One region of the Erwinia tracheiphila genome, then DNA from elsewhere that is predicted to be linked to it. Evidence: predicted binding sites of a transcription regulator. Region 1 holds the regulator's gene; each other region holds the start of a gene.

Region 1 (4,279 bases):
AAAACGTGTTAACAATGGCCGATTGCTATTGATAAGGAATACGTTTATGTCTGCGAAACATCCAGTGATTGCGGTGACCGGTTCCAGTGGCGCGGGAACCACCACCACCAGCCGCGCATTTCGTAAAATTTTTCAGCAGCTGAATCTGCATGCAGCCGAGGTGGAAGGAGACAGCTTTCATCGATTCACCCGACCAGAAATGGATATGGCTATTCGTAAGGCGCGGGATTTGGGACGTCATGTCAGCTATTTCGGACCGGAAGCCAACGACTTTTCGCTGCTGGAGGAGACCTTTGAGGAATATGGTCGCAGCGGCAGCGGTAAGTCCCGTAAATATTTGCATACCTTTGATGAAGCCGTGCCGTGGAATCAGGTTCCGGGTACCTTTACGCCCTGGCAACCGCTACCGGAACCCACTGACGTGCTGTTTTATGAGGGCCTTCACGGCGGTGTGGTCACCGAGCAAAATGATGTTGCACAGCATGTCGATCTGCTGGTCGGCGTGGTACCTATTGTTAATCTTGAGTGGATTCAAAAACTGGTGCGCGATACCAGTGAGCGTGATCATTCTCGCGAGGGCGTGATGGATTCCGTAGTGCGGTCAATGGATGATTATATTAATTTTATTACTCCGCAGTTTTCCCGCACGCATCTCAACTTTCAGCGTGTGCCGACCGTCGATACATCAAACCCGTTTGCCGCTCGTTCCATTCCCTCACTTGATGAAAGCTTTGTCGTCATTCATTTCCAGTCGCTGGAAGATATTGATTTTCCCTATCTGTTGACGATGCTGGATGGGTCGTTTATCTCGCGTATTAACACGTTGGTCGTACCGGGCGGTAAGATGGGACTGGCGATGGAACTGATTATGGCTCCGCTGGTTAAGCGATTGATAGAGGTAAAAAAAATAGAATAACACCCTGCCTGAACAAGGCGTTATTAAGCTCAAAGCACGATGGTCTCGTAACTGTGCGTGATCGTCACGCCCTTAGCCAGCATTAAGGCAACGGTACAGTATTTTATCTGCCGAAAGATCGACAGTGCGCGATATCGCGCTTTATCAGCCAGTGCACTACCGGTAACGATAAAATGCAGATTGATGCGGGTGAAGAGTCCCAGGGCTTCCTCACGGCGGGTTGACGTAAGTTTCACTTCGCAATCTTTTACGTCATGGCGGCCTTTCTGCAGGATTGAGACCACATCAATCGCGCTGCATCCACCTGCTGCCATCAACACCATCTCCATGGGGCTGGGTGCTTTATCCCCCGAGTTGCCATCCATGAGTACCTGATATCCCGATGAAAACTCGCCCAAAAAGATCAGCCCCTCAACCCATTTAACACGCGCTTCCATTACAAGTTCTCCTAATTCATTCAGTTAGCGTAAGATTACGCGCAAATAACAAAAACGGTAATCTTCCCATTTTCCCTCTATGCTGGAGTAAGAGAACACAAGACACTGATGCAAAGCTGTGCTACAAAAAGACTGTAAAATTTTCGTCAGTACTCTACAAAACAGGACGAAAAGAAATGTTAAAACAAGCAAGGCTTTTCATCGAGCCAGAATAAATTTCCTGATAAGGGAAAACTTGACCATTTTGATCGCCTGACAGGGAATTCCGCTCCTGAATTTAAGGCATGATTACAACAGAGGATAAAAGCGAATGGTTCTCGGCAAACCGCAAACAGACCCGACACTCGAATGGTTCCTGTCACATTGCCATATTCACAAATATCCATCCAAAAGCACGCTGATTCACCAGGGTGAAAAAGCGGAAACGCTCTATTACATCGTTAAAGGCTCCGTGGCTGTGCTCATTAAGGATGAAGAAGGTAAAGAGATGATCCTCTCTTACCTTAACCAGGGTGACTTTATCGGTGAACTTGGCCTGTTTGAAGAAGGCCAGGAACGCAGCGCATGGGTACGGGCAAAGGCCGCCTGCGAAGTTGCCGAAATATCCTATAAAAAATTCCGTCAGCTCATCCAGGTTAATCCCGAAATACTGATGCGTCTCTCATCGCAGATGGCTCGCCGTCTTCAGGTTACCTCCGAGAAAGTCGGTAATTTAGCTTTCCTTGATGTTACAGGCCGAATTGCACAAACGCTGCTGAATCTGGCTAAACAGCCCGATGCCATGACCCATCCCGATGGTATGCAAATTAAGATCACCCGGCAGGAGATCGGCCAGATTGTCGGTTGTTCCCGCGAAACGGTAGGTCGAATTTTGAAAATGCTGGAAGATCAGAACCTCATTTCTGCGCACGGTAAAACTATCGTTGTCTACGGCACACGTTAGTCGTCACAGCACCATGGCGTAATACTCCCTGTTACGCCTTTTATTTGGTACGAATTCATGTGGCGTCGAATCATCTACCATCCGGAAATTAATTATGCCCTGCGCCAGACAATGGTGCTTTGTTTACCCGTTTCCATTGGCTGGTTACTGGGGCATCTGCAAAACGGATTACTGTTTTCTCTGGTGCCCGCATGCTGCAATATTGCCGGCCTGGACACGCCCCATAAACGTTTTTTCAAACGCCTGATTGTGGGCGGCAGCCTGTTTGCTTTTAGCAGCTTTCTTATCCAGTACCTGGGTGAGTACCAGGTGCCATTACCCGTCATCCTGTTTGTAATGGCAATACTGCTGGGCGTCACTGGCGAGATCAGCCCGCTGCACGGCAGGCTGTTGCCCGGCTCGCTGATCGCCGCGATCTTTACTCTCAGCCTCGCAGGCAGGATGCCGCTGTGGCAGCCGCCGATACTTTATATCCTTGGCACCATCTGGTACGGCGTTTTTAACTGGTTCTGGTTCTGGCTGTGGAAAGAGCAGCCCATGCGCGAAACGCTGAGTCTTTTGTATCGCGAGCTGGCAGGCTACTGCGAGGCAAAATATACCCTGCTAACTAAACTCACCGACCCGGAAAAAGCGCTGCCGCCGCTGCTGGCACGCCAGCAAAAAGCCGTCGATCTTATCACCACCTGCTATCAACAAATGCATATGCTGGCCGCCAATAATCATCATAAACGGCTAACGCGTGCTTTCCAGATTGCCCTCGATTTACAGGAACACATTTCCGTCAGCCTGCATCAACCGGGTGAAGTACAAAAACTGGTGGGACAAAGCCACGCCGAGGCGGTTATTCGCTGGAATGCGTTAACCATTGCAGCACGGCTTCGCACATTAGCAGACGGCATACTTTATCACCGCATGCCCGACCGTTTCACAATGGACAAGCAATTACAGGCGCTGATGAAACTGGCCCGTCAGCATCCTGATAATCCCGTGGGGGGGTTCTGCTACTACCACTTTAGCCGGATTGCGCGGATATTGCGTACACAGCGCCCTCTCTATCGGCGTGATTTAATGGCAGATCGTCAGCGCAGGCTGCCGCTTTTATCGGCGACAAAAAGCTATCTCTCGCTAAAATCAGCAGCACTGCGCACTGCCGCACGCTTTGCCGTGATGCTAACCTTTGCCAGTTCCATGGCGCTGTTTTTTGATTTACCCAAACCGTACTGGATTCAGATGACGGTGATGTTTGTCAGTCAGAACGGTTACAGCGCCACCCGCGTGCGGATTCAACATCGGGCGCTCGGTACGCTTGCCGGGCTGATTATCGCCGCAATTACGCTACGGCTTAATGCCCCGGAGTCACTTGTGCTGCTGGTAATGCTGGGGATTACGCTAATTAGCTATTTGTTTATACGTAAGTTTTACGGCTGGGCAACGGTCGGCTTCACGGTAACGGCGGTCTATTCATTGCAGCTGCTGTCGATGAACGGCGCGGACTTTTTGTTGCCGCGTCTGATGGACACGCTTATGGGCTGTCTGATTGCGTTTGGTGGTATGGTCTGGCTTTGGCCACAATGGCAAAGCGGGCTACTGAGACAGAATGCGCATGATGCGCTTGGAACCTACCAGAACGCGCTGCAAATGCTACTGGGCAATGAACAGCGCCCCGAGATGCTGGCATATCAACGCCTGAAGGTTAATCAGGCACATAATGCGCTGTTTAACTCACTTAATCAGGCCATGCAGGAGCCTGGATTCGATGCTCGCTATCTGGCTGATATGAAGCTGTGGGTTACCCATAGCCAGTTTATTGTTGAGCATATTAATGCCATGACTATTCTGACTCGTGAGCACACTATGTTGACCACATCACTGGCTGAGGGATATTTGCAAACCTGCGAAATCGCGCTTCAGCGCTGCCAGCAGCGACTGGAATATGACGGGCCGGGCTGTGACTCCGATGTTATGGAGGCTAAGACAGAACAA
Region 2 (4,279 bases), 490 kb from region 1:
CGTCACCACGGTGAACCTGAAGTGGTGACGATCGCTAAAAGCGGCACCAGTACCGCCGCCCTGGCAACGCTCAATGCCGACAAACCCGCTGAGGAAAACATCACCGTCAGGCAAAGCAAGTATCTGAACAACTTAGTTGAGCAGGATCACCACAATATCAGACGCCGGATACCAGATGCCGGGATTCAACTTGTTTCGCCGTGCACAGACGCGGCTGGCCGGCATCGAACAGCTCCACATGATACGCAAAGGACAATATCAACATCCACAAAGTGATGGACTGTCCCCGCGGAACAATTCTGTTTGCTGGCTGCCTGAAAAACAGGCAGCAGCCTTTCTGCCGGTCCACTGCCGTTAATGCGACAGAACCGTAAAGGGCAGATTAGCGATGAACTCCGGGACAAAATCGCTCCGCTTATCCCGGAACACAAAACCGCCACCCTCCGGGTACGCGCCGAAAACGTGTTGATAATCGGGTCGCAATGAACGCCATTTTCTTCGTCCCCAGCACAGCCTGTCAGTGGAATGCACTCAATGCCACAGGGATAGGTTCATCAGCTTCTGCGCACCGACGCTTCCGGGAACGGAGAGACGCAGGTGTCTTCGGGCGTTTCTGGCAGAACGGATCACTGGCCTGTGGACACCCCGGACTGCTCATGGATGGCGGTATGACAACATCACCGCTGCCCGGGACAAAAAAACAGGACGCAACCCCACGGACAGAGGGAAACAGGGCGTAAAGCCCAGTCTGATGACAGATACCGGGGGGCTTCCTCTGTCACGGGGCGTCGCAGCAGCAGACAGGCATGACATCAAACTGGTGGCGGACACACCCGGTGCTCTTCAGGCGGGATGCCCGGGGCAAAAAACCGGACTCTGCCCGGACAAAGGCGACGAAGCACCCGGGCTGAAAACAGACCGGTTGAGCCGTCGTGACGAACCTTATATCCCGCCCCGTAAAGAGGAATGAGATGCCAGTAAAACCACGAACTTCAGTGCCCGTCGCCGGGAGGACGCGCAGCCGGATGAACCGGTTTCGCCGGGCCCTGACCCGACGGGAAAAGACATCTGAGAATGACGGGGTCCTGTTGCATTTTTCCTGTGGTCTTATTGTCTGGAATAACGTTCTGTTGAGACAGGCTATTAACCTGGTTTTTATTACGAGCTGTGGACATTGTCGCCACCCACCAAAAATTTGAGACTTCTTCAGTACTGGTAAATCACTTTCCTCTTACGGATAGCGGAAAAATACAATAGTGGCTAAAAAATAAAGAGATATTAAAGAAAAATATAATGTCCCACAGGAAGACAGCGATCGAAGTTTCAGCGTAATTTTCTGGAATTTCGGTGATGGCTACCAAGAAGAGGGAAAATATGACAGGCTCTGTTTTGATGATATGCATACAAAAGAAAACTGCATTGAAAAAGATCCGGTTTTTTCCGTCAGCAACAGCAGAAACAGGGGAATCATTTTTACCGTCTACGACGGCACCTGGCATGTAAAAGAAAGCGGTGAAATTATCCGCCTGCAGGATGAATAATCGATAAGCTTATCCAGAGGGCCTGATACCATTCAGCCGTAGTAGCCCGCCTGGCAAAATAGTCAGCCAGAATAGCGACTGCTGTAAAATAGAGTGGTCCACGCTTTCGGCAAGGAAAAAATAATTTGTGACAATAGTCACATGTCAATCAAAAACACCCAATCACAAAATGTGATTAATATCACAAAAAATCCGGCATTTTATTTATCAACACGCGTTAATCAACCTTTATTTGTGCAAAATTGTGATTAACATCACTATCCACCCCCCTGTTTTACGCCATTAAAGGTGATTTCAATCACATTTCTGTGACCGACTACGCAGCTGAAAATTCGCGTGATAGAGTCCGCCTGCATACAGCGATATTGGTGGTAATTTTCGCCATCCGTTCCTAAACAAAAATCAACGCGCGCACTTATTAGTCAGCGCGTGCTAATAAGGGGTGCCTTTTATGTCCTCATCAGATATCAAGATCAAGGTGCAAAATTTTGGTCGCTTTCTGAGCAACATGGTGATGCCAAACATTGGGGCGTTTATCGCCTGGGGGATTATCACCGCGCTGTTTATTCCTACAGGCTGGTTGCCAAATGCCACCCTGGCAAAACTGGTTGCCCCGATGATCACCTACCTGCTGCCTCTGCTAATTGGCTATACCGGGGGTCGGCTGGTCGGTGGCGATCGCGGTGGCGTGGTGGGTGCCATCACCACCATGGGCGTCATTGTGGGTGCCGATATGCCGATGTTTCTTGGCGCAATGATTGCCGGTCCGCTGGGTGGCTGGGCGATAAGAACATTCGATCATATGGTTGACGGTAAAATCAAAAGTGGCTTTGAAATGCTGGTCAACAACTTCTCTGCCGGGATCATCGGCATGCTGTTGGCCATCCTCTCTTTTCTGGCGATTGGTCCACTGGTGGAAGGGCTGTCGCACCTTCTCGCCACAGGTGTTAATGTGATGGTGCAGAATAACCTGCTGCCGCTGACCTCTGTCTTTGTGGAACCGGCAAAAATCCTGTTCCTCAACAATGCCATCAACCACGGTATCTTCTCCCCACTGGGCATTCAGCAGGCCAGTGAAGCAGGCAAGTCAATCTTCTTTTTGATCGAAGCCAACCCAGGTCCGGGTATGGGCGTGCTGATGGCCTACCTGTTCTTTGGTCGCGGCAATGCTAAACAATCCGCAGGCGGTGCGGCTATCATCCACTTCCTCGGCGGTATTCACGAAATTTACTTCCCGTACGTGCTGATGAACCCGCGTCTGATCATCGCGGTGATTCTGGGAGGCATGACTGGCGTGTTCACCCTGACCATGTTGAACGGCGGTCTGGTATCACCGGCATCCCCCGGCTCTATTCTGGCCGTGCTGGCGATGACGCCAAAAGGTGCTTATTTCGCCAATATTGCCGCGATTGTCGCCGCGTTTGCCGTCTCCTTCGTGATCTCCGCCATCCTGCTAAAAACCAGCAAGGTTAAAGAGAAGGAGGATATTGAAGCAGCCACCCGGCGCGTCAATGAGATGAAAGCACACGCAAAGGGCCAGGCCAGATCGGCTGATACCCGGACCAGCGACCTTAGCCATGTGCATAAAATCATCGTCGCCTGCGATGCCGGTATGGGTTCAAGCGCCATGGGTGCCGGCGTACTGCGTAAAAAAGTCAGCGATGCGGGTTTGGACGATATTTCTGTGACCAATACCGCCATTAATAACCTGCCGGGTGACGTGGACCTGGTGATCACGCACCGCGACCTGACCGAGCGGGCGATGCGCCAGGCACCTCATGCCCAGCATATTTCGCTGACCAACTTCCTCGACAGCGCCCTTTACAACGATTTGACCGCGCGTCTGACAGACGCGAAACGCGCTGCCGGACACCGGGCAAAGGCGTCTGCCGCGCCGGGTGACAGCGAGGATAACGGTCAGGCACAGCTGTTCAGGCTGACCGCCAGCAATATCTTTCTTGGCAATCGTGCCGTGGACAAAGAGCAGGCGATCCGCTTCGCCGGTGAACAGCTGGTGAAAGGCGGTTACGTGGAACCGGAATATGTGCAGGCGATGCTGGACCGCGAAAAACTGACGCCAACCTATCTGGGCGAATCCATCGCAGTGCCACACGGCACCATTGAAGCCAAAGATCGCGTACTGAAAACGGGTGTGGTGTTCTGCCAGTACCCGGAAGGGGTGCGTTTTGGTGAGGATGAAGATGAGATTGCCCGTCTGGTGATCGGCATCGCCGCACGTAATAATGAGCACATCCAGGTGATCACCAGCCTGACTAACGCGCTGGATGACGAAAGCACCATTGCAAAACTGACCCGCACCACGGACGTTCAGGACGTGCTGGATCTGCTGTCAGGTAAACCCTCAGCCTGAGCAGAAAAACATTGATACACCCAAGGCCGGGCATGCCCGGCGCTTTCTTCAGGCCGGCTATATCCGGCTTCCTCATTAAAATGGGAAAAGATTATGCAAGCGCTTCATTTTGGTGCCGGAAACATTGGCCGCGGTTTTATTGGTAAATTACTGGCGGATGCGGGTATTGCGTTAACCTTCGCCGACGTGAATCAGCAGGTGCTGGATGCGCTGAACCAGCGCCATGAATACCCGGTGAACGTGGTCGGCGAACAGTCGCAGGTGGAAATGGTTCGTGGCGTGCAGGCGGTGAACAGCGCCAGCGAGGCGATTATTCCGTTAATAGCGGAAGTGGATATTGTCACTACAGCGGTTGGACCACAAATTC
Region 3 (4,279 bases), 150 kb from region 1:
ACAGCGGGTCGCGTCGGAGCTGTGTACCGTAGTCGACGATGGCACCCTTGACGGTTTGCGTGGCTCACTGGCGGTGGATGATGAAGGCGTACCGGGGCAGTACAACGTACTGATTGAAAATGGCATTCTGAAAGGCTACATGCAGGACAAGCTGAATGCCCGGCTGATGGGCGTTAACCCTACTGGTAATGGTCGCCGGGAATCTTATGCGCATCTGCCCATGCCGCGCATGACTAACACCTATATGCTTGCCGGGAAGTCAACTCCCCAGGATATTATCGAAAGCGTAGAATACGGACTTTTTGCGCCCAATTTTGGTGGTGGTCAGGTTGATATCACCTCCGGTAAATTTGTTTTCTCGACCTCTGAAGCCTATATGATTGAAAAAGGTAAAGTGACCAGACCGGTGAAAGGGGCAACGCTTATTGGTTCCGGCATTGAGGCTATGCAGCAAATCTCAATGGTGGGTAATGACCTTGCACTGGACAAAGGTGTTGGTGTGTGTGGCAAAGAAGGGCAAAGTTTGCCGGTCGGCGTCGGACAGCCAACGCTGAAGCTGGACAAAATCACCGTGGGCGGCACCGCCTGATTCACTGCGTCAACGGGGAACCCATGCCCCGTTTAACCAGCCCGAAACGCCTGGTAAAATTCCGCCACCTTATCGAAATAGTCCGTCAGATAGTTAATACAGACTTGTACCTTTAGCGGCAGCTTGTCTTTCTGAGTGTACAGCGCGTATACCGGGAGAGGGTTGGCGTGATAATGGGCAAACAGAATTTCTATTTTTCCGGCGTTAATCTCATCAATCACCCACATCAGCGGAACACAGGCGATGCCATTTCCTGCAACCAGCCAGCGGATAAGCGTTTGTGAATCTATTAGTGGCGAAAGATGAATCGACATGCCCTCCGGCGCGGTCAGTTCGAAATCGTTATTGGGCCGGACGATGTACTCAAGCCATGAAAAGTTGCTGATATCTTAGAGTTTTTCTGGCGTACCGTACTGCGCGAGGTAGCTTTTTGCGGCACACACCACTATCGGCAGGGTACGCAGTCTCCGGGAATACAGGCTTTAATCCTGCAGTGCTCCAACACGGATAACTAAATCCAGCACGTCAGCAATCAGGTCCGGTGCCGGAATACCGGTCACCAGATTGACGGTCAGTCCGGGATACTCTCGCAGCATTTCTGCTGTCATGGTTGCCAGCACATTCTGTGCCACCGTTGACGAGCTTCCAATGCGCAGCGTCCCTGCGGGCGTATTATTGAATGCCCAAAGCTGCTCATGGACCTGCTGTGCTTCTGGCAGCATCCGACGACAGCCCTGAAAATAGATTTTTCCGGCTTCGGTCAGTCCGATGCGCCTTGTACTACGATTAAGTAGTTTCACCTGAAGCTCATCTTCCAGTCTGGCGACGATCTGGCTGACGGCGGAAACGCTTATCTGTAGCTGGCAGGCTGCTGAAGTAAAGTAGCCAGGTTCAACCACGCGCGCGAATACCGACATCCGCTTAAGCATTTCCATTATTCACCCTGGTTTAAAAGTGATTTAGAGCACATTAAGTAGATAACACATAGTCAATAGCGTTACTATAGCGCGGCCGGATCACTATTCTGTTACTCAGCGCGCCAGCTGCCAGACATATTACGCTATTATTTATTCAGCGTTGGTTAAGAGGCAGTGCGGCTATTTTATCATCAAGTGATTCAGTTACGATCATCCCTCCATGGGAGGTGGTTGAAGTTTGGTGAAAAGCGCACCCGGTAATGTACTGACAAGGATAAGAAATGAGCGTGCTTCCGGTTATCATCATATTTGGGATCTCTTTCCCGCCCCTTTTCTTTGAAATCATTGTGTCACTGATGCTGTTCTGGCTGGTGTGCCGCTTGCTCACACCTACCGGGATCTATGACCTGGTCTGGCACCCTGCATTGTTCAATACAGCACTCTGGTGCTGCCTGTTCTACCTGGTTTCCCGCTTGTTTGTCTGAGGTCATAGTGAAAGCACTAACTAGAAAAATCTCCCGATTTGCCATAACGCTCATTCTGGTCATCCTGGCTGTGATTGTCATTTTCCAGGCATGGGTGTTTTACACTGAATCACCATGGACCCGTGATGCCAAATTCACTGCCGACGTGGTAGCGATTGCCCCCGACGTTAGCGGTTTAATTTCTGACGTGCAGGTGCGTGATAACCAGCTGGTTAAAAAAGATCAGGTGCTGTTTGTCATCGACAAGTCTCGCTACCAGCAGACGCTGGGTGAGGCAGAGGCGGATGTGGCCTATTACCAGGCGCTGTTGGATGAAAAGCGCCGGGAAGCATTCCGTCGCAACAAACTCGGCGTGTCGGCTATATCACGAGAAGCGATCGATCAGGCCAATAATGACTATCAGGTCAGTGAACAACAGTTGGCAAAGGCCCTTGCCACCCGCGACACAGCCAGACTGGATTTGGAGCGCACGGTCGTTAAGGCTCCCGCAGACGGTTGGGTGACTAATCTTAACGTTTATCGTGGTGAATTCATTACGCGTTGCTCCACTGCCGTCGCACTGGTTCAGCAGCACACTTTCTACATCCTGGCCTATATGGAAGAAACCAAGCTTAAGGGCGTGCGCCCCGGCTATCGTGTCGAAATCACACCATTGGGCAGCACTCAGGTGCTGTATGGTACTGTCGATAGCGTTGCTGCCGGGGTAACGAACAGCAGCAGCACGGTGGATAGCAAAGGAATGGCGACCATTGACTCGAATCTTGAATGGGTCCGCTTGGCCCAACGCATACCGGTGCGTATTCATCTCGATCGGCAGCCCGGCAATCTTTATCCTGCGGGTACCACTGCAACCGTCGTGGTCACAGGTGCACAAGACCGTCAGCCTGAGCAAAAACCGGCCTTCATAAAACTAATGCAACGTCTGCGCGAGTTTGGTTAATCGTATGGAATGGTATCGTTTACGGTTTCCGGCGAAGATAACATTTGCCATTTTACTGGCGCTGTTTATTGGCTTTCATTTTAATCTTGAGACGCCACGCTGGGCGGTGATGACCGCCTGTATTGTTGCCGGAGGAACGGCATTTGCGGCAGGAGGCGACCCGTTCTCCGGGGCGCTGCGCCATCGGGGAATGCTGCGTATTATTGGTACTTTCCTTGGCTGTATTGCTGCTCTGGCCATCATGATTGCTACCATCCGGGCTCCGGCGTTAATGTTGTTACTGTGCTGCATCTGGACGGGGTTCTGTGTCTGGCTTTCATCGCTGATTAAGGTTGAAAACTCTTATGCCTTAGGGCTTGCCGGCTATACCGCACTGATTATTGTTGTTAGCGTGAATGCCAATGGTTCAGTACTGCTTGCTCCGCAGTTTGCCATTGAACGCTGTAGCGAAATTATCATCGGCATTGTTTGTGCCATCCTGGCTGACATGTTGTTTTCACCACGCTCAATCAAACAGGATATTGATCGTGAAATCGATGCGTTATTAGTCGATCAATATAAACTGATGCAGGTTTGCGTCGCGCCTGGCGAAAAAGAAGACGTTGATAAAGCCTGGACCGGGCTGGTGCGTCGCACTACGGCGTTGAACCTGATGCGTACCCATTTAATGATGGAATCGGGCCGATGGCACAGGATTGAGCGGCGGATGCGTGCGCTCAATACGCTATCCCTCACGTTGATCACTCAGGCTTGTGAAACCTATCTGATTCAGAATACCCGGCAGGAATATATACCGCCGCAATTTCATCTTTTTTTTGAAAAACCGGTGGAAAACATCGCTGATGTTCATAAGAACATGAAGGTTATGCGGCGGGTGATCACGGCCAGCGGCACCAAAAATATGCCGGTCACTATTGGTAACTGGGTGGTCGCTGCAACACGCTACCTGCTGTTGTTAAAAGGGATTCATACCAACAGCAGCATTAGCCGCATTGAAGAGGATGTACTGGCTGGCGAGCCAGTGATCAAAATGCGTTCCGCAGAATCCCGGCATGCGTTAATTAACGGATTACGCACTTTTGTGGCAACCGCCACGGGCTCATTGTTCTGGCTGTGGAGCGGCTGGACTTCCGGTAGCGGCGCGATGGTAATGATTGCGGTGATCACCGCACTGGCGATGAGAATGCCGAATCCATTGATGATGGTGAAGGATTTTCTTTACGGCATGATCGTCGCGATCCCACTGGGTTCGCTCTATTACATGATGATCATGCCCGCTACGCAGCAGAGTATGCTACTGCTCAGTATTGCGCTGGGTGTCATGGCGTTTATTGGTGGAATGCTGATT

What was found. The regulator CRP, encoded in region 1, controls carbon source genes, mostly activating them, when cyclic AMP is high. The targets are predictions, from matches to a motif close to ATGTGANNNNNNTCACAT.
Region 2: LU633_RS00280 (PTS mannitol transporter subunit IICBA) is a predicted target of CRP. The motif match lies at 1,711-1,728, and genes of this name have one in related genera.
Region 3: aaeX (p-hydroxybenzoic acid efflux pump operon protein AaeX) is a predicted target of CRP. The motif match lies at 1,542-1,559, and genes of this name have one in related genera.

The regions. Positions count from the first base shown of each region.
Region 1 covers NZ_CP089932.1:541,025-545,303, reverse strand. The annotation lists gene LU633_RS02715 (phosphoribulokinase) at 47-916, shown strand; gene LU633_RS02710 (OsmC family protein) at 946-1,353, opposite strand; gene crp (cAMP-activated global transcriptional regulator CRP) at 1,664-2,296, shown strand; gene LU633_RS02700 (YccS/YhfK family putative transporter) at 2,354-4,279, shown strand, end outside.
Region 2 covers NZ_CP089932.1:51,203-55,481, reverse strand. The annotation lists partial or broken gene LU633_RS00295 (IS6 family transposase) at 1-318, shown strand, start outside; partial or broken gene LU633_RS00290 (IS5 family transposase) at 358-1,133, shown strand; gene LU633_RS26030 (DUF943 family protein) at 1,168-1,257, shown strand; gene LU633_RS25670 (DUF943 family protein) at 1,278-1,541, shown strand; gene LU633_RS00280 (PTS mannitol transporter subunit IICBA) at 1,993-3,912, shown strand; gene LU633_RS00275 (mannitol-1-phosphate 5-dehydrogenase) at 4,006-4,279, shown strand, end outside.
Region 3 covers NZ_CP089932.1:693,291-697,569, forward strand. The annotation lists gene tldD (metalloprotease TldD) at 1-589, shown strand, start outside; partial or broken gene aaeR (HTH-type transcriptional activator AaeR) at 622-1,524, opposite strand; gene aaeX (p-hydroxybenzoic acid efflux pump operon protein AaeX) at 1,788-1,991, shown strand; gene aaeA (p-hydroxybenzoic acid efflux pump subunit AaeA) at 1,999-2,931, shown strand; gene aaeB (p-hydroxybenzoic acid efflux pump subunit AaeB) at 2,936-4,279, shown strand, end outside.